Regions from separate parts of the Paenibacillus sp. FSL K6-4396 genome, predicted to be linked through region 2. Evidence: riboswitches for the same ligand, from Rfam matches in the RefSeq annotation. Region 2 holds a riboswitch; each other region holds the start of a gene.
The links. Region 2 has a riboswitch for S-adenosylmethionine ahead of metA (homoserine O-acetyltransferase MetA). Riboswitches for the same ligand answer to the same signal wherever they lie in the genome.

Region 1 (7,160 bases), 3.9 Mb from region 2:
TTCACCGCTGCCTGGTCGCCCTCTTGGCGTTTCCTCATCGGTGATGCCTGCCATTTCATCAATCGTTTTCTCTTTGTTCGCACCACGAATGTCACCTGGACATACCATGTTAACCGTAATTCCATACGGAGCTTCTTCAACCGCTAGCGTCTTTGTAAAAGATACCAGACCCACCTTGGCAGCCGCATATACGGCGCGATGAGGCCAGGATCTCGCTTCTCCAGCGTGACTGAAGCCAAAATGGATAATACGTCCCCATTGCTTGCGTCTCATCTCTGGCAATACACGCTGATCCAGTAACATCGGTCCCAACAGATTACCCTGCACAAGCATCTGGACCTCAGCCTCAGAATAATCCGCAAATAATCGTCGTTCACGGACAAATGGACCCGCGTTATTCACCAAAATATCAATACTGCCCAGGTTGCCTTCCACCTGCTCAACCAATGAAGAGATATCTTCCACCTTGGATATATCAGCCTGGATGGCAATGCACCGCACACCCTTGGCTATAATCTGAGCCTTTAAAGCCTCAGCTTCTATTCTGCTGTGTACATAGTTGAGGGCAATATGACACCCTTGATCTGCCAGACTGAGGGCCGTCATTTTACCAAGACCTTTGGCACTTCCCGTTATGAGGGCAACTTTTCCCTTCACGTTCATCCCCCTCTTCAAAGAGCAGTCACTATCCAGTATAAAAGATTTATCGTCCTCCTACAACTCGCTTATCCACAAGGGATTATCCACCTTTAATTCCAGATATATCTTGATTGAAATCGAGCACCTATGGTACTCTCGAGGATATAACCCGAAAGGACCTTTACATGAATATGATTAACAAAAGATGGATATCATTTCTTACATTTTTAATGTTGAGTTTATTCACAGTCTTTAGTGCCTTACAGGTATCAGCGGCAAGTGAGAGTGAGCAAGCGCCTGATGAGTACGATTGGATTATTGGACCAGCATCTGTCTCTATGGACGGTAAGGCCACCCTGGAAGTCCCTGAAAGCCATTCCTATCTGGATAAGGCCAATACCCAACGCTCGATACTTAACAGTGATGGGAAGCCTAACGGGAATGAAATCGGAAGCCTAACCAGCAATAGTGAATTCGGCTCGTGGTATGTTGTGTTTGAATACGTGAAAACAGGTCATATTCATGATGACGATCAAAATTTGAGTGCCGAAGAACTGTTAAGCAGTTATATCCGAGGCACAGAAGAAGATAACAGAGAACTTGATCCTGAATATAGAACGTACATAACGGGGTGGGAAATCGAACCGGCATATGACAGTACCAAACATCAGTTGGTTTACTCCCTTGGTTTTAAGAATGCTGATCAGCAAGCCATGGTCAATTACAATGTAAAACTCCTGACACGCGAAGGGTACATCACAGCCATTCTGGTTACAGATACGGCCAACTTTCAACAGAGCCGCCAGACATTCGAGGAAACTGTCCTTAATCAACTTCACATCAATGCAGGATATACCTACGAGGAGTACAATGCTTCGACTGACAAAACATCCACCATAGGGCTCAACAGTCTTCTGATGGGCGGGATCGGGTACACGGTTTCCCAGAAATTCAGTGCTCTTCTTTTGCTCAAAAAAGGATGGGCTTTGATCCTCGTTGTCGTCCTTGGGTTAATCGGTTGGATCAGATACAAGATCAAAAGCTCACACGGAGAAGAAGAAACACTCTCTCCCTCCGAGAGAACGTACCTGCAGGAAGCAGATGAGCAGCAGTATGCTGATCAGAATGAATTATCCTACTACCGCCAATCTGGACATCCACCCAACGCGGAGAAACAAGATAAGCCCTAACCCTTCCCTTATTAATCCCCACGTCAGCACAGATTAGGAAACATAGAATAAGCCGTATATCTCTTCAGAAGAGATATACGGCTTATTCTTAATAGCTTCACAACATATCATACATATCGTGAATTATTCAGTTGCAGGTTCAACTGCACCTTTATAACGTTCTTTGATGAATGTTTTCACTTCTTCGGAGTGCAGAGCAGCAGCCAGTTTTTGGATTGCATCTGCATCCTTGTTGTCCTCACGGGAAACGAGGATGTTTGCGTATGGGTTACCTTGCAGATCTTCGATCAGCAAAGCATCATTCGCTGGATTCAGGTTTGCTTCAAGCGCATAGTTAGCGTTGATGAATACCAGATCCGCTTCATCCAATTGACGAGGCATCATGGCTGCATCCAGCTCGATAATATTCAGATTTTTCGGATTGGCTGTGATATCTTGAATCGTAGATGTAATATTTGTGTTGTCTTTCAGCGTAATAATGCCTTCCTTCGCAAGCAACAACAGTGCACGTCCACCATTGGATGGGTCATTTGGAATGGCTACTTTTGCGCCATCAGCCAATTCATCCAAAGACTTAATCTTCTTGGAGTATCCACCAAAAGGTTCAACATGAACAGGTGTTACAGTAACGAGGTTGAATCCACGTTCTTTATTCTCTGTGTCCAGATAAGGCTGGTGCTGGAAGAAGTTTGCATCCAATTTTTTATCAGCAAGTTGCTGGTTTGGTTGTACATAGTCATTGAACGTAACGACTTGTAAACGAATACCTTGTGCTTCCAGCTCAGGCTTGATGCTTTCCAGAATCTCTGCATGTGGTGTAGGTGAAGCTCCAACTTTCAATTCAACTGTACGTGGTGCACCTGCTGAATTGTCTGCGCCGCTATCGGCGTCCTTGTTGTTTCCGCAAGCTGCGAGAACCACAATTAACATAAGACTAAGTAGAGCAAAAGACCATTTTTTCATGTGTAAAACCCCTTCTCTAATCATTTTTTTCATGTGGCGTCCGCATGAATGCATATCCATCATGTTATCTATGTGTTATTTCCTGGTGAAAAATGTAACCAAGCGATCTCCAGCCATCTGGAGAATTTGCACAAGAATGATCATCGACACTACGGATATAATCATGATTTCATTTTGATAACGGAAATATCCATAGTTGATTGCCAGTGTTCCCAGACCTCCACCACCAACCATGCCCGCCATCGCCGTATAGGAGACAAGCGTAACGATGGTGATCGTTATACCCGCAAGCAGTCCAGGCAGTGCCTCAGGCAGTAAGACCCGTCTTACAATCTGTCCGGTCGATGCGCCCATCGCCTGCGCAGCCTCAATGACACCCCGATCAACTTCTCGCAACGTCGTCTCCACCAATCGAGCAAAGTAAGGAGCTGCTGAAATAACTAAAGGTGGTATAACACCTAACACTCCTGTAGCTGTACCGACGAGTATACGAGTGAATGGAATAAGAGCAACAATCAATATGATAAATGGAACTGAGCGCAAAATATTAACAATCAGAGATAGTATCGTGTACACTGCCCGTGACTTGATCGAAGCAGATCTAGCCGTCATAAACAGCAGAACTCCGAGCGGTAAACCCAAGATAACGGTAAACAAACCTGATACACCCAAAATTTGCAATGTCTCTATGGAAGCTTTACCAACCTCTTCCCAGCGAACTGTTGAAAAATCCATCTAACGAAGCACCTCCACATCAAGTCCCTCAGCGGTTAATTCTGATATCGTTCGATCAATCGCATTTGAATCACCCTCGAACCGAACGGTCAGCTGTCCATAAGGCACCTGTTTAATCGTAGAGATTGTACCCTGCAGGATGGCAAAATCCACGCCTGTCTTACGTACCGTTCTCGACAAAATCGCTTCATACGTTTTGTTACCCAGAAAGGATATCTTCACAAGTTTGGAAGCAGCACCTGCCTGCAATTCAATGCCTGCATTCGCCAGAGCGGTCTCTTCCAGAGCGAGTCCAGCTTCATGGTCACGCATCATGAAGTCCCGCGTAATCGCATGCTGCGGCTTCAGGAACACTTCGGTTACAGGTCCCTGTTCCACAATGCCACCTTGATGAATGACAGCTACCTTGTCACAGATGTTCTGAATGACATGCATCTCATGTGTGATCAGCACAATCGTAAGGTTGTACTTTTCATTAATGTCGAGCAATAACTTCAGGATTGAATTTGTCGTCTGCGGATCAAGTGCCGAAGTAGCCTCATCACAGAGAAGTACATTCGGATCACTTGCAAGTGCTCTCGCAATCCCTACACGTTGTTTCTGTCCACCCGATAATTGAGCCGGATATTTGCTGCTATGGTGCTCCAGACCAACCAGGGCGAGCATTTCCTTCACTTTGCGATCAATAGCATCCTTGGGTGTATTCACAAGCTTTAGTGGAAAAGCTACATTGTCATATACTGTTGCCGAGGATAACAGATTAAAATGTTGAAAAATCATCCCGATCTTGCGTCTCTGTTGCTGCAATTCGGTTTTGCTCAGTTCAGTCAGGTTGATTCCGTCGACCCATACCTCACCCTCCGTAGGCCGTTCCAGCAAATTAATGCAGCGAATCAATGTACTTTTGCCCGCTCCAGAATGGCCAATCACGCCGTAGATTTCGCCCTTTTGGATGCTCAAATTCAGCTCGGATAACGCTGTTGTAGATTTTGCCCCTTTGCCGTACATTTTCGTTAAACCTTTTAATTCAATCAATCGCACTTGCCCCTTTCCAACCACCTACATGTATCTTTACCCGATCTAAAGGAAAACTCCCCTTAAAGTACAAAAAAAGAGCCCTTTGCAGATACAAAGAGGGCTCTTCACGTGAAAGAATATACCTTCTCATCTGCCAAAATCGTGTCTTGCACCATTTTGTAGGAATTAGCACCTAACATCTATAACGAATGATACATGTATCATGTCGTTACAAATCGGTTGCCGGGCTTCATCGGGCCTGTCCCTCCGCCGCTCTCGATAAGAAATATGTTGTTGTAGGATTTTATAAGTTCATGTAGTTTATGCTTTATAATGTGAACGTAACTTCCGAAATATCAATTATATCCGTGTAACATTCGATTGAAATTCAGTATATTCCAAGTATTCCGATTTGTCAAAGGGAATTATTTCTTTTCCATATTCTGTTGATATAACGATAAGAGGCTGTTAACGTTTCACAGACCATATCCACGCCCTGACGCATTTCCTGCACATGCTGATTCAAATCCTCCAATTTCACTTTACCTTGCAAGGTCTGGTGTAACTGCCACAGGTCATCGTGCATTTCTGAGTTCATATAGTGAATTTCCATATTACGTCGTTTGCGCAGCTTACTCATCGGCTCCCGATAAGAGTCTTTGATCTGAATCAATTGCAACGCAAGATCATGATGCTCTCTCGCATAATCGAACTGCCTTAACACAGTAAAATAAGAAAAATGTGCTTTGGTATTTGAAGTATTTAACTGGAATATTTCATTTAATACCGTGCCCACCTTATCTAGGATGGCAAAGCAGCGGATAAAGCCATCTTTGTAGAAATACACATACCGTGCATACTCGGCTTTTTCAGTCGGCGTCATGTCGTCCGTTGAGCCTGCAACGACTTTTTTGCGAAAATGAGAAGCAGCGAAGCAGCTTTGCTCCAGTTCATCCAGTGAGGAGATAAGTCCCTGAGTCCACACATACAGTTTCCGATAGTCATGCGTGGGATCATGGTCCACATGCATTTGTCGTTGAAATAACTCGAGCGTATGCGCCATTGTGTCCATCGCTGCCTTCAATTTACCTTCGTTTATACGTGGCTTTTCCCCCAACAACGTTCGCAGCATATCTAACCTCCTCTTTTCCAAATCAAATCAACAAGAATTCATCACCGTAAACGTAACACATCATCCATTCCGTGTAATTGCTGCTTGCCATAGGTTGCCCTGATCCCCCTGACATCAAACAAAGTCCACCTGTCCAATGATGTACATCACTGGATGGTGGACTTTCATATTTAGCCCAAGTACCTTTGGAAAAAGAATGGATCTATATCTTAGAAACGATTAGCCGGGCGATGCAGCTTGTACACCAGGAAACTCATATACGTTAAAACTCCGAATAATATGGCGATATCCAGCATATGAGCGAGAGCTACAAACATGTATACTTCCGGACGGTTCATTGTCACCATCATGAAAATACCAATGACTACTTGCATCAGGATGAGAACAACGGATACCACGCCAAGGGTACGCATTTCCTTGTTGTCCGGATGATTACGGTAAGCGAAGTGACCCAGAATTGCGATAACAATCACGAGCGACGCTGCTGCTGCACGGTGAGCAAAAGCAACCGCTACCCCACCCGAAAGCTCAGGAATAATCTGCCCGTTACAGAGCGGAAATCCGGAACATCCGCCAGCAGAATCCGTGTGACTCACAAATGCACCCGTGTATACCACGAGATATGTGTAAATAGTGGAGAACCAGACCAGATTCCTGAATTTTTTGCTAACCCGAGGGTATTTATTCAGGCGTTCCAATCCGCCATCTTTAGCCTCCTGCCTTATGCCCAGCGCCATCATTAGAGAACTGGCAAAAGCAATCAGTGCAAAACCAAAATGCAGTGCCATGACTGCTGAAGATTGGGAGAAGACGACGGCAAAAGCACCCATGATTCCCTGGACGATAACAAATACCAGAGTTAAGAAAGAAAACAATTGCAGGTCACGGCGTGACTTGCCAAACCGCAGAAAAGCAACAAATGAGGCAATGGACAACAGTCCAGCCAGTGCACTTACAGCGCGGTGGGAATATTCAATGAGTGAAGCCACAGTATGTGCCGGAACGAGTTTTCCGTTACATAAAGGCCATTCTGTTCCGCAGCCAAGGCCTGATTCCGTTTTGGTTACGATGCCTCCACCAAAAGTGGCCAGAAACATGACAAGACAGGTTAATACGGTTAACCATTTAAACAAAGTTAAGTGTTTCAAATTTTTCTCACCCGCTGTTGGTTTAAGATGGCGAAGAATATTCTCCGCTTGTTTCGGTACTTTGACACTTATTTCACAACTAAATTCATTATACCGGATAAAATGTTCATTGACGTCGCGCTTTGTGACAAAATGTTAACGTCTGGTGAAATAATGACCCGCAGGTCATTGGGGTTATGTAATTGAGGGATATGCCAGTTGAATTGTGTCTTAAACTGAATCCTAAACACAAACGCCATTTCCCTATTTCAAGAGAAATGGCGTTTCATCTAGTATACCCTTTTACAAAATGAACCTGTCATACTTTTATTATCATTTATGGATCGTGTTGTACAC
Region 2 (7,160 bases):
TTGAGAGCTGTCTGTATATCACTGTGGGTACAGGTATTGGTGCAGGTGCTGTGGTTGGCGGTAAAATGGTCCATGGATTGTCACATCCAGAGATGGGACATATCATTGTACGCAGACATCCGGAGGATACATACGAGGGTTTCTGTCCGTATCATGGTGACTGCCTCGAAGGCCTTGCAGCTGGCCCAGCTATTAACAAACGTTGGGAGCAACCGGCTTATGAACTGCCTGCAGATCATAAAGCTTGGGAGATCGAAGCACATTACCTGGCACACGCCCTGATGAACTATGTTCTGATTCTCTCTCCGCAGAAAATTGTCATGGGTGGCGGAGTAATGAAGCAGGAGCACCTGTTCCCGATGGTTCGTAGCAAACTGCAGGAGTTGCTGGCTGGATACGTTCAGCATCCGGCACTTCAATCCGACATTGACCAGTATGTTGTTTCACCAGGACTTGGTGACAATGCGGGTCTGTGTGGTTCACTGGCGCTTGCCAAGTTGGCATTGAATAAGTAGGTCATTAGGGATTGACGAATTTTACCATTGTGGTATGATATGGGCAACAGCATAGTACGGTTAATGAGGAAGCACCTCTCTTGCATGGATTTTGCAGGAGGGGTGTTTTTTTTTGTGCTGCCTATAGGTAGCATCTTTAACTCGTATAAGCTGAATATTCAAAGGGAGGGAACGAAAATGGAAGTCATTTTCATGAACAGATTGTCCAGAATGTCAGATCAGAATGCAGAGTATGCACAGTTATGGATTGGGGAAGAGGAAGATAGTTGGCAGCTGGGATGGAGTCGCTACGAGGAAGGAGAGCGTGAGGACAGCATCTGGTATGAAGGGACTTCTTGGGAGGAGCTGCTTCATATTTACCGTCATCAGCTTGCCATACAGATGAGTGAGGGGTACCGACCGCAGTTGCAGGGGTTATTTCATGAGAATGATGATCTGAAGTCACGCAGTTATGGTGGACAGCGGCTCCATTGTTACAGTGAGTTATACGGCAATGAGCAATTATATACGGATCTGTGCACATGGCGCAGGAAGAGAGCTGTGTCTGACCGGAAGGCGCCGTATTTTATTGCAACGAATCGTCTGTTGCGTTTGATCAGTGCCTTTGTTCCGCAATCGCTGGATGAACTGATGCAACTTCCGGGCGTAGGAGAGAGCAAAGCAACTGAGTATGGTACGGAATGGATGGAGATTACAACCGGACTGGAGCGTTCAACGACATTCCCGCTGGACTGGGTATACACGGCGCTGAAGGAAGAAGAGTATGAGAGTTGGTTATACAAGCAGAGAGAGCAGAAGTATAAGCAGGAACTTGATAAGTTCACCACGCGTAAGCAGGTGCTTGAAGGCATGAAGGAAGGGTATACGTTAGAGGAGATTGTTAATCGATCCGGATTATCCCGACGCGAGTTGGTTGAGCTGTTAGAGGCACTGGATCATGAAGGTTATGACACCGATTGTCTTCTTGATGTGGAGCTGGCAGTGATGCCAGAGAACGAACAAGAGGCCGTATGGAGTGCGTATGAGGAGCTGGGAGATACGTTCCTGAAGCCAGTATTACATAAGGTGTATGGAGGAGAGAAACCCGATGGAGGAAGTCTGGAGCAGGTCTATGAAAGGCTGCGCATGATTCGAATCCGCTTCCGTCGGCACGCAGAGACAGAGAAGAATGTTGGTTAATAATCAGAAATGAAAAAAGACGAGGCGTTTCTCCCGGAGGAGCGCTTCGTCTTCGTTATTTCATACGAGTTCATACCCAGTCTTTCTTGCGGAAAATGAAGAACATGCTCAGGCCCAGGGTAACCATTAGGCCAATCACAACAAAATAGCTGTATTTCCAGTTAAGCTCTGGCATATTCGTAAAGTTCATGCCGTATATACCGGTAATGACCGTCAGCGGCATGAAGACCGTGGTAATGGCGGTAAATACACGCATGATTTCATTCGCCCGGTTCGCAATACTGGATTGGTAGGCTTCTCGCAAGTTGCCCATCAGGTCGCGATAAGTCTCAAAGGTTTCAGATATTTTTACAGCATTCTCATAGATGTCACTGAAATACTTTTGCAGTTGATCATCGATGAGACGCAGATCTTTTTTGTTCAAGGTGTTAATGACCTCTTTCTGAGGTCCAAGGACTTTTTTCAGCCACAGAATCTCACTGCGCAGCCCGATGATCTCATTCAGATGTGACTTTTTGGTATGCATCAGAATGTCTTCCTCAAGCTTCTCGATCCGTGCTTCAATTCGGTCACCTACGGTGAAATAATTATCAACAATCAAGTCAACCAGCAAATAAAGCAGACGATCCGGTGTACTGATTTCCTGTTCCCACAGGATGGGTTTCAGTGTGCGCAATTCGCTTACCTTGTGCTTGGTAACACTAATAATGAAATGTCTGCCGAGGAATAAGTTGACCGCACGTAGAAATATCTCTTCATCATCAAAACGGATGCTATTAATCACAATAAAATAATGGTTCTCATAAATTTCAATCTTCGGACGTTGTTCTTCGTCACTAAGACAGTCTTCCACAGCCAGATCATGCATCAAGAACAGCGGCTGAAGTACCGCCAAATCGTCTACGTCTGCATCAATCCAGTAAAATCCTTCCGCTGGTGGAGTCAGCGCCTGCTGAATATCGTCCACCGGAATAAATACACCGTTGTTTACCAACCGGATTTTCATCGTTAATCTACTCCTTCTGCACCCGCCAACTTGGCGGATATTATCATTATGGGCGCAAAAAGAACAAATCAGCCGGTCGGCAGCGGAGCCTGGAGATCAGGGCTGCGTTCACTATATAATCAAACGGAAGTCACGTCCCGCTGCCGGCATGCTGATGTCAATTCTCTATGCAGTTTGTCGGAATTCGGCTGCCAGTCAGGCCTCGGGTCGCCATCCATTTAATATGTCACCTCTCACATAAGGGTTTATAACACCTTGTTTAGTATACCGCTGGTACAAGGTGCTTTCAAGCGCAAAAATGTGTCTATTTCGCGCCCTGAGGCAGTGTATGACAACGGATGATGAACGGTTCCGATCTGGGAAGCAGACATCGAACTGCATCTTGACGTGAGGGCATTAATGTAATAAAGTAGACGGTGAACCATATTTAATTACAATCTAATACAGCGAAATCTTATCAAGAGTAGGTGGAGGGACTGGCCCGATGAAACCCGGCAACCGGCGGTATACCGCACGGTGCTAATTCTTGCAGCGACTAAGTGTCAAGTGGCACTGTTGTAACTGAGAGATGAGAGAGGCGCATATCTTTTTTACATATGACCTTTCTCGAAATCCGAGGAAGGTCTTTGTTATATGCCCCGACTTCTCAGCAGTGATTTTCGCTAAGGAACTTGAGGTTGTTTGTAACGTTGGATGAAAGAGCAATTCAATGTTTTTACAAGCTCAAGGCAGTCTATAACTGTATTGATGTGAAGACATCAAGCCAGGGGTGGCTGCATCTATCTATGCACAAGGAGGAGTTAGACTTACTATGCCAATCAAAATACCCGATACTCTACCAGCAAAAGAAGTACTTGAAGGAGAGAATATCTTCGTCATGGATGAAACTTCTGCATATCAGCAGGATATTCGTCCACTCCGTATCGCTATATTAAACCTGATGCCCACAAAGGAAACGACCGAAACACAATTGCTTCGTCTGGTGGGAAACACGCCTATTCAGGTGGATGTCGTTCTCGTACATCCCAAATCCCATACGTCGAAGAATACGTCTCAGGAGTATTTGGATCTGTTCTATAAAACCTTTGATGAGATTGAGCACCGCCGTTTCGATGGAATGATTATTACGGGTGCCCCGGTGGAACAAATGGATTTCGAAGACGTGAACTATTGGAATGAAATCCAGGAGATCTTCGAATGGACCAAAACCAATGTGACTTCAACCCTCCACATATGTTGGGCTTCCCAGGCAGGTTTATACCATCATTTTGACGTACCCAAGGTTGCACTTGATGAAAAGTGTTTTGGCGTTTTCCCACATACCATCAATAAACCACATGTTCCATTGTTGCGTGGATTCGATGAAGTATTCAACGTTCCACATTCCCGTCATACGGAAGTGAGACGCGAAGATATTGAAAAGAATGAGAATTTAGAGATTTTGGCTGAATCCGAGGAAGCGGGGATCTTCCTGGTTGCTACCAAAGACGGCAAACAGATTTTTGCCACAGGACATGCCGAGTATGACCCGTTCTCATTAAAGTGGGAGTATGACCGGGATGCAGCCAAAGGTTTGGATATCGCATTGCCTAGACATTATTATCCGAATGACGACCCTTCCCGTGTGCCACCAGCTACTTGGCGCGCTCATGCCAACTTATTATTCTCTAACTGGCTCAATTACTATGTGTATCAAGAAACACCTTACGATATTGGCCCGCAAATCTAATCGAGATTACAGGAGGATGCAGCAATGGAAGACAACAACAAGTTGAAAATCGAAAGCCGCTTAGCACAAATTGGGTCCATCAATGAACCGGTAACAGGCGCCATTAACTTTCCGATCTATCAATCCACTGCGTTTCGCCACCCGAAGCTTGGACAAAGCACGGGGTTTGATTATATTCGTACCACTAATCCAACCCGTAAAGTGTTGGAAGAAGCCGCTGCAGCGCTGGAGTCCGGTGATGCAGGGTTTGCCTGTAGCTCGGGAATGGCCGCGCTGCAAACGATCTTTGCCATGTTTGGTCAAGGGGATCATCTGATTGTATCGCTGGATCTGTATGGTGGAACCTATCGTCTGCTGGAACGTATTCTGTCCCGTTTCGGCGTAACTGCTAGTTATGTGGACACGAATGACCTGGCAGCACTGGAGAAGGTTCGTCAACCGAATACAAAAGCTGTATTTATTGAGACACCAACCAATCCACTGATGATGATCACCGATGTGGAAGCCGTTGCTTCCTGGGCGAAAAGTTACAACCTGTTGACCATTGTTGACAACACGTTGTTGACTCCATTTTTCCAACGTCCGATTGAACTGGGTGCCGATATCATCATTCATAGCGCTACCAAATATCTGGGCGGACATAATGATGTGCTCGCCGGACTAATTATTACCAAAGGTGAGGCGTTATCTGCTGAGATGGCGTTCCTGCATAATTCCATTGGAGCGGTATTATCTCCAAGTGACTCCTACCAGTTGATGAAAGGTATGAAAACGCTGGCTCTTCGCATGGAGCGTCATGAGCACAATGCACTTACTATTGCCAAATACTTGCTTGAGCACCCAGCGGTGGTTGAAGTGTATCATCCAGGTCTATCCGATCATCCGGGGTATGAGATACAGAACAAACAATCCACGGGTAACACAGGTATCTTCTCTTTCAAAGTGAAGGATGCACGTTATGTTGAACCGTTGCTACGTCATATCCAACTCATTGCTTTTGCCGAAAGTCTCGGCGGAGTTGAATCACTCATGACTTATCCGGCAGTACAGACTCATGCGGATATTCCGCTTGAAATTCGTGAAGCCGTAGGTGTGGATGACCGTCTGCTCCGGTTCTCCGTAGGCATTGAACATGCAGATGATCTGATTGCAGATCTCGGCAATGCTCTGACAGCTGCACAACAGGAAGTGGAAGGAGGAGTGCACTCATGAGTGAGTCCAACAACAAGCCCAATTCCGAGTTGAAATTTGATACCAAGTTACTCCATTTTGGCGATGAGATTGACAAAACGACTGGAGCCTCCAGTGTACCGATCTATCAAGCATCAACATTCCATCATTTTGATATCTTCAATCCGCCTCAACATGATTACAGTCGTTCGGGTAATCCGACACGTCAGGCTCTGGAAGATTACATCACATTGCTGGAGGGCGGCGCACGAGGCTTTGCCTATTCTTCGGGGATGGCTGCGATCTCAAGCGTGTTCATGATGTTCTCCGCAGGGGATCACATGATTGTAACGGAAGATGTATATGGAGGTACGTATCGTTTGCTTACTTCCATATTAAGCCGTATGCAGATCGAGACAACCTTTGTAGACATGACCAATATAGATGAAGTAAAAGCGGCACTCAAGCCAAACACCAAGGCAGTTTATATGGAAACACCGTCCAACCCTACACTGCGAATTACGGATATCGCTGCTGTAACTGACTGGTCGAAGGAACATGACCTGATCACAATTCTGGATAACACCTTTATGACACCGTACTATCAGCGTCCAATTGAGCTTGGTGTGGACATCGTCGTACATAGTGCTACGAAGTTTCTCGGAGGTCACAGTGATGTACTGGCAGGGTTAGCCGTTGCTCGCACGGAATCACTTGGCGTACAACTAAAACAGTTGCAAAATGGACTTGGAACTGTACTCGGGGCACAAGAATCCTGGCTTCTGATGCGCGGGATGAAAACCTTGGGGGCTCGCATGGCTCATAGTGAACGGAGTACAGCCAAACTGGCGGCATGGCTTAATGAACGCAGTGATATTACCGCTGTCTTTTATCCTGGACTGGAGGATCATCCGGGCCGTGAGGCACATGAGCGCCAGTCCACAGGATATGGAGCTGTCGTTTCTTTTGACGTCGGTTCAGGTGATCGTGCAAAAGCAGTTCTTAACCGGGTGAAGCTCCCCATTGTTGCTGTAAGCTTGGGAGCTGTGGAGAGTATTCTGTCCTACCCAGCGATGATGTCTCATGCGGCAATGCCGGCTGAGGTTCGCCGTGACCGTGGCATTACAGATGGGTTGCTGCGCTTCTCCGTAGGTCTGGAAGATATCGAAGATCTGATTGTAGATTTGGAGCAAGCACTTCAGGAATCCTAACAAAAGTGGATGCCCGAATACGCCGATGCGTATCACTTAAGTTCGAACTAATTCTTTTCCATATGTAAAAATTTTTACTTATTTTTAAAGCACCTGTACATAAGGTGCTTTTTTTCACATGTAACCTGTGTTACGATATGTGGAGTACAGAAATACGATGTTGCCACCAGAACTTGCTTCTCTTGAACAAGTTGGGACGGATCGTTATATAATTTCTCTTCATGAGGGAGGCTTTTTTACGATGAGTACGGTAGACCGTATCTTAGATAAAGCCCTTCGGGGCGAACGTTTGGACTTGGAAGACACGATTCAGTTATTTGAATCCAATGAAGTGGACAAAATCGGGGCAG
Region 3 (7,160 bases), 4.2 Mb from region 2:
ATCCGCAATGGTGGAGAGTTCGATTAATGAGATTCGTGATAGCGTTACCGGAATAACGAAGGAGATTGGTAATATCACAGGCGGTACCAAAAAGGTAGAAGAATATGTGGAGCAGAGCCAGAAGCAGATTGAGATTGCACTGAATGATTTTACAGCAATTGCTGCATCAGCTCACTTGTTGGATGCCAAAGCGGAGCATGTGACCAGAATCGTATAATATAGAGCAAATAGTGGTTCCTAATAAAGGAACCGCTTTTTTTTTGCTGTTCTGTACACAAAAAAACGGGAATTATTGTGATCAAACGGGGACACAATACTTGGGAATACCTGCAGCTTTGTCATGCAGAGAAATGTTGGGGTGGGAACATGTGGTCAACAATTGTATCCTACGTGCCGGATTGGTCCATATGGATCCAGGCATTCTTGGTCTTCATCATTCCAATTGGTATTACCTTGAGCGCGCGCTGGATCAATGCTGCCATTAAGCGCGGAAGCTTCTCTCGTTCGAAGCAATCGTCCGTATCCTCGAAGGATATCTCGCCAGCAGCTAAAGGGCAGGGTGAAGGGACCGAAACAGGCCAATATGCGAATATTAAATTAACCGGCAAGTACAATACGGATCTGACCAGTGTAAGAGAAAGCTTTGGTCAAAATGCTGACGTGCATATTCGGGAATTTACGATTAGGGGAACGAATACACGGGCAGCCGTTGTATATACCGAAGGTCTGGTAGATCAGGACTTAATTGATGATCACTTGATAACACCGTTGATGTTAGAAGGTGTCCCTTTACTTAAGCAGGAAGGTTTCCTCCATCCGGATAATGCACATTTACTATCGGCCTACCTGCAAGGTCAGCTACTACCTGTCAGTTTGATTGAGGAGACCCAGTCCCTTCAAAAGGTCTCAGTTGGCGTGCTTTTTGGCAAGAATGCACTGTTGGTCGATGGATTGCCGGGAGCTCTATTAATTGGAGCTCATAAGATCAAAACACGTGGTGTAAATGAACCGTTGTCAGAGGGATTGCTCCGTGGACCTCGTATTGGTTTTACAGAGCAATTAAGCGATAATACAGGCATTTTGCGTCGTTATGGAAGTGATCAGAGCCTGTTTATTAAGAAGTATGAAGTGGGTTCACGGATCAAAAAAGATTTGGCGATAGCCTATATTCAGGATATTGCCGATCCCAAACTCGTGGCTGAAGTATGCAAGCGAATTGAAGAGATGGATATGGATTCGATGCTGGAATCAGGTTATGTGGAACAACTCATCGAAGATAATACGCTGAGTCCTTTTCAGCAGGTACTGAATACAGAAAGACCTGACCGGGTAATGGGTGCCCTTCTGGAAGGCCGAGTGGCAATTTTGCTGGATGGAACGCCATTTGTATTAATTGTACCGGTGACCTTTAGCATGTTGCTTCAGTCACCCGAGGACTATTATGAACGCTGGATTCCCGGAACATTTTTGCGAGTGCTGCGTTTTATGGCCGCGATGCTGGCATTGCTTGCTCCTGCGCTCTATATCTCGTTTATCTCCTTCCATCCGGGTCTTATTCCAACGAAGCTGGTACTGACGATTATTGAAACGCGGACGGGCGTGCCGTTTCCTTCGATCATTGAAGTACTGATCATGGAACTTTCGATTGAAATTCTGAGGGAGGCAGGGATACGGCTGCCTAAACCAATTGCGCCAGCGATGGGTATCGTAGGAGGTCTGATTATTGGCCAAGCAGCAGTGCAGGCGGGAATTATAAGCCAATTTCTGGTCATTGTCGTAGCGGTTACGGCCATTTCTTCCTTTACGATTCCAGTCTATAGTGCGGGATTAACACTACGGATTCTCCGATTTGCCGCTATGTTCAGCGCAGCCGTACTCGGATTGTTTGGCGTGGTTATGTTCTTTCTGCTTGTGTGTACGCATCTGGCACGACTCTCAAGCTTTGGCGTACCTTATGTGGCACCAGCGGTTCCTTATCACATCAATGAATGGAAGGACTTCGTTATCCGTGCACCGCTAAATATGATGAGAATGCGTCCCAAAATGACAAATCCGATAGATCAGGACCGAAAAAAATAAGCTAACTCACAGAAGGTCTGGAGGTGAACTAAAGTGAATGGCTCCCAAGGAAAGCTAACCACGACACAGGCCGTTGTAATTATTGTCAATTACATGCTTGGTGCCGGGATATTGACGTTGCCTCGAACAACTAGCAAGGCTGTAGGAACACCAGATGTCTGGATTTCCATTATACTGTCTGGACTGATTATTACAGGTATTGGAATAATTATGGTTACCCTGTGTCGCAGATTTCCGGGGGAAACCGTGTTCCAGTTCACCCGTGAAATTACGGGGAACTGGATTGCTTACATACTGGGATTTGCTATGATTATGTATTTCACGGTCATTGCAGCTTTTGAAGTAAGAGTCATGGCTGATGTGACAGGAATGTATCTACTCGAACGCACCCCTACCTGGGCAATTGTTATGGTCTTCATGTGGATCGGTATATATATGATCTCGGGTGGGCTTGGTGTCATTGTACGCGTGTTCGAGATTATTCTGCCGATTACGATCATTATATTTGTAATTGAAATTTTGCTCAGTAATCAGTTATTCGAGATAGGCAATCTGAGACCCGTTCTCGGTGATGGGGTTATGCCCGTTTTCAAAGGGCTAAAACCATCACTATTGTCTTATACGGGCTATGAGGTGATGTTAGTCATGACTGCCTATATGAAAAATCCGAAGAAAAGCAATAAAGCAATGAGCTGGGGGATATTCATATCCACCATTATCTACTTGATCACGGTTGTCATGGTCATAGGCAGTTTATCCCTTGATGGGATCAAAACGCGAACCTGGCCAACGCTGGATTTGGTAAGAAGCTTTGAGATACAAGGTTTAATATTCGAAAGATTCGAATCCTTATTGCTGGTCATCTGGATTATGCAAATTTTCTCGACTACAGCGATCACACATTACTGCGCGTCGGTGGGTATTCGTGATTTGTTCCGTTCCAAAAAAATCAAAGGTATTATGTACGGTCTGCTTCCGTTCATCTATCTGATAGCAATGATGCCCAAGACCGTGGATGATACCTTCGAACTAGGAGATATGCTGGGTAACGTGTCCGTATGGTTATTTGCCATTTTACCTCTGGTACTACTGTTGTTAAGTCTGATTCGTAAAAAAGGAGGCAAGCATGCATGATTACATTCCGTATGTTGTTACGCTTAGCCACTGTATTATGCATACTCTTAACGATATCCGGATGTTGGAGCAGTCGGGAGATAGAGGATCTAAGTGTATACGTTGGTCTTGGGATCGATATTGGCAAAGAGACGGAATTTGAGAAAAACATCGCTAATCAGGGAGGAGCGTATTCCAAGCAGAACAATGTGACAGCCACGGTACAGATTGCTCCCGGTAACTCCAGCAGTCAGAAGAGCCAACAATCCGGGTCACCTGCTTCTGGTAAAACGTCCTACTCCAATGAACAGCTTACCGGAGATTCCTTGCTGCAAATCTTTCGTCAGTTTGCACTAAGGCGAGATCATCCGCTCATCGGGCATCATCTGAAGGTTATCGTTGTGTCCAAGGATATCGCCAAAAAGTATGGTCTGGACCAGCTGCTGGATTTTGTACTTCGGGATAACGATATTCGTCCTAACTGTCTGGTGCTGATTAGCCATCATCGCGCTGCTGATGTACTGACTTCAGATGATCCTTCCCGGATTCCAGCATTTTATCTTACAGGTATTACAGGTAATTCGTACTTGTCCAATAAAATCCTGGACCCCGTTCTACTCTCCAAACTAGATGCACAAATGCAATCCGGTTCCAGCTTTTTGCTCCAGAATGTACTGAACTTCAATGGAGAGGACAAGTTCTCCGGTGCCAGTATCTTTGATGGGAAAACGACCAAATTCATCGGGGAACTCAGCCAAACGGATCTAGAAGGGCTGTCGTGGATCAGACCTAAAGAAAAAGGAGGCATCTTGAAGACATACAATAAAGCGGGATTCACTGTTGTATATGAAATGAAGAAGAAAAAAACAAAAATAATTCCAAAAGTGGTTGGCGATGATATTTCATTCCATGTGAAGACTGAATCCGAAGGCTGGTTGATGGAGGATTGGCGTGCTCCAGAGGAAGAGGAAAAAGGTGCTTATCTCAGAGAATTGGAAAAAGAATTTGCTGAACTGGCTGAACAACAGATTCGACAGGTGTTATACAAACTGCAGCATACCTATAAAGTAGATGTTGCGGATTTTCGGGATAGCTTGCGTATCAAAGAACCTAAAACATGGAAAAAAGTCAAAGACGATTGGGATAAAATTTTTAGCACCGTGCCGATCACGTATGAGGTAAAGACCACCATCACCAATCCGGGGTCTTCCACGGAATAGCGAGGTGTGCCATTTATTATTTAAATGTTGACACATTCATGATAGATCGCTATATTAGTAAAAAATCATTTTCTTATCCAGAGAGGTGGAGGGACTGGCCCTTAGAAACCTCAGCAACAGATCTGAAGGATACTGTGCTAATTCCAGCGGGTGAAAGCCTGATAGATAGGAGCGTTTGTTTTTATTTGTCAGTAACGGCGCACTCTTTAGGCAGAGTGGGTCTTTTTTGTTTTTTCTGGATGAAGAAGTAGGGGAGCAGCTGGTATGGAAAACAACAACGACAAAGGGCATTTTCAGCGGAAAATGCAAGCACGGCATGTGGTCATGCTCTCTCTCGGAGGAGTCATTGGAACGGGATTATTCCTCAGCTCAGGTTACACCATTCAGCAGGCGGGACCACTGGGAACCATTCTGTCCTATCTAATCGGAGCCATCGTTGTATATCTGGTGATGCTCTGTCTTGGTGAACTGTCTGTTCATATGCCAGAGACGGGAGCATTTCATAGTTATGCAGCCAAATATATCGGACCGGCAACAGGCTACACGGTGGCTTGGTTATACTGGTTAACCTGGACTGTTGCGCTTGGCTCCGAATTCACAGCCGCTGGATTGCTGATGCAGCGCTGGTTCCCATCGGTGAACGTATGGATATGGAGTGCGCTCTTTGCACTGATGATCTTTCTGTTTAATGCATTAACGGTGAAATTATTTGCGGAATCCGAGTTCTGGTTCTCATCTGTAAAAGTAGTGACTATCGTAATCTTCATTATTATCGGTGGCGCAGCCATGTTTGGGTTCATTCCCATGGCGGATTCTGAACCGGCTCCATTTCTATCGAATATTACCGCATCCGGGTGGTTCCCTCATGGGGCTACAGCCATATTGATGACCATGCTTGCTGTAAACTTTGCCTTCTCAGGCACCGAGTTAATCGGCATTGCCGCGGGTGAGACGGAGAACCCGGAAAAGACGATACCGAAAGCTATTCATACAACGCTGTGGCGTTTGGTTATTTTCTTCATCGGAACGATTATTATCTTGTCGGCCTTGTTGCCCATGTCGGATGCCAGTGTACTGGAAAGTCCGTTTGTAGCGGTAATGGAGCGGGTGGGTGTACCCTATGCAGCAGACATTATGAACTTTGTTATTCTGACGGCGATTCTCTCTGCTGCCAATTCGGGCCTATATGCATCTTCACGGATGCTCTGGTCTCTGGCTGACAAAAAAACGATCTCTCCGTGGTTTGCCAAATTGACCAAAAGCGGGGTACCGCTGAATGCACTTCTGATTAGTATGGTGGGTGGTGCGTTGGCCTTGCTGTCCAGCATCATTGCGCCAGGTACCGTGTATATTACACTGGTTTCCATTTCAGGTCTGGCTGTCGTTGCGGTATGGATGAGTATCAGTGTCTCCCAATACATGTTCCGCAGACAATATATCCGGGAAGGACATGCGGTCAAAGATCTGGTCTACCGCACACCACTATATCCGGTGGTACCAATTGTTTCATTTATATTATGCCTGGCTTCATGCATAGGTATTGCCTTTGACCCGACACAGCGAATTGCGCTATATTGTGGGGTTCCGTTTATTGCAGTGTGTTACGCTGCTTATTATCTGACAGAACGTGTGAATAAGAAAAGAGGACAAGTACATGACGCAAGCACAACAGACTAACCCCTTAGAACGGATCCTGCGTGAACATCCGGTCATGATTCTGGATGGAGCGCTGGCAACGGAACTCGAACAGCATGGATGTGATCTCGATGATCCACTATGGTCTGCTCGTGTGTTACTTGAGAATCCGGATGTTATCGTTCAGGTCCATGCAGATTATTTTCGAGCAGGAGCCGACTGTGCGATTACATCCAGTTATCAGGCGACGGTGGATGGTTTCCGCAAGAGAGGGATCGATGAACAGGCAGCACTGGAGCTGATCCGCAAGACGGTGGAACTGGCTGCACAGGCGAGAGATGACGTGTGGGCAGAAGTGCAGAGTAGACTAGTAGGGAGAGAAAGCTCGACAAGTCAGCTTGTAGAAGCTTCTTCGGTACGTGCTGAGACGGTGGAGAATGAGGAGTATATAACAGATCGTACAGGGGATCGCGAAGGAAATTGTCTTCGTCTACGTCCAATTATTGCCGGGTCCGTAGGTCCGTACGGCGCTTATCTGGCGGACGGTTCAGAGTATGTGGGTCATTACGGCGTGTCGGATGAGACGCTTGCCGCATTTCACCGTCCGCGTATGGCGGCGCTGATTGAAGCGGGTGCTGATATTCTGGCGTTTGAGACGATTCCTTCCTTGCAGGAAGCTCAGGTGCTGGTTGAATTACTGAAGGAGTTTCCTCATGCGTATGCCTGGTTATCTTTTTCTTTAAAAGACGGGATAAGCATCAGCGAAGGCACACTGCTTGAGGTATGTGCACAGACGTTTGGCTCCGAGCCGCAGGTTGCGGCGATTGGCCTGAACTGTGCTCCGATGGAAGTGGTGACGGAAGCAGTGGGTATTTTGAGCCGTACCAGCGATAAACCTGTTATTGTGTATCCGAACTCGGGAGAAGTATACGATGCAGCAACGAAGACGTGGAGTGGACAGGGTACATGTGGCAGTATGAGTGATGCTTCGGAACAGTGGGTTGCTGCGGGCGCAAAAATTATTGGTGGCTGCTGCCGAACTACGCCACATCAGATTGGCGAACTTGCGAAGAAGTGGCGGAGTTAAATCATAACGCAATAACAGCACTTCCA

Region 1: linked by a shared signal. The riboswitch ahead of MHB85_RS25835 (methionine ABC transporter ATP-binding protein) and the one ahead of metA (homoserine O-acetyltransferase MetA) in region 2 are both predicted to bind S-adenosylmethionine.
Region 3: linked by a shared signal. The riboswitch ahead of mmuP (S-methylmethionine permease) and the one ahead of metA (homoserine O-acetyltransferase MetA) in region 2 are both predicted to bind S-adenosylmethionine.

What each region holds. Positions count from the first base shown of each region.
Region 1 is NZ_JBBOCR010000001.1:5,902,814-5,909,973, forward strand. Features, by position in the region: gene MHB85_RS25815 (SDR family oxidoreductase) at 1-657, opposite strand, end outside; gene MHB85_RS25820 (DUF2167 domain-containing protein) at 873-1,829, shown strand; gene MHB85_RS25825 (MetQ/NlpA family ABC transporter substrate-binding protein) at 1,953-2,792, opposite strand; gene MHB85_RS25830 (methionine ABC transporter permease) at 2,868-3,527, opposite strand; gene MHB85_RS25835 (methionine ABC transporter ATP-binding protein) at 3,528-4,562, opposite strand; SAM riboswitch class I at 4,689-4,830, opposite strand; gene MHB85_RS25840 (Cthe_2314 family HEPN domain-containing protein) at 4,960-5,676, opposite strand; gene MHB85_RS25845 (COX15/CtaA family protein) at 5,886-6,773, opposite strand; gene MHB85_RS25850 (thioredoxin family protein) at 7,137-7,160, opposite strand, start outside.
Region 2 is NZ_JBBOCR010000001.1:1,953,142-1,960,301, forward strand. Features, by position in the region: gene MHB85_RS08940 (ROK family protein) at 1-515, shown strand, start outside; gene MHB85_RS08945 (HRDC domain-containing protein) at 693-1,694, shown strand; gene corA (magnesium/cobalt transporter CorA) at 1,765-2,700, opposite strand; SAM riboswitch class I at 3,152-3,275, shown strand; gene metA (homoserine O-acetyltransferase MetA) at 3,512-4,429, shown strand; gene MHB85_RS08960 (PLP-dependent transferase) at 4,454-5,641, shown strand; gene MHB85_RS08965 (trans-sulfuration enzyme family protein) at 5,638-6,810, shown strand; gene mqnC (cyclic dehypoxanthinyl futalosine synthase) at 7,052-7,160, shown strand, end outside.
Region 3 is NZ_JBBOCR010000001.1:6,170,402-6,177,561, reverse strand. Features, by position in the region: gene MHB85_RS27155 (methyl-accepting chemotaxis protein) at 1-217, shown strand, start outside; gene MHB85_RS27150 (spore germination protein) at 367-2,079, shown strand; gene MHB85_RS27145 (GerAB/ArcD/ProY family transporter) at 2,113-3,213, shown strand; gene MHB85_RS27140 (Ger(x)C family spore germination protein) at 3,210-4,412, shown strand; SAM riboswitch class I at 4,483-4,584, shown strand; gene mmuP (S-methylmethionine permease) at 4,677-6,089, shown strand; gene mmuM (homocysteine S-methyltransferase) at 6,067-7,134, shown strand.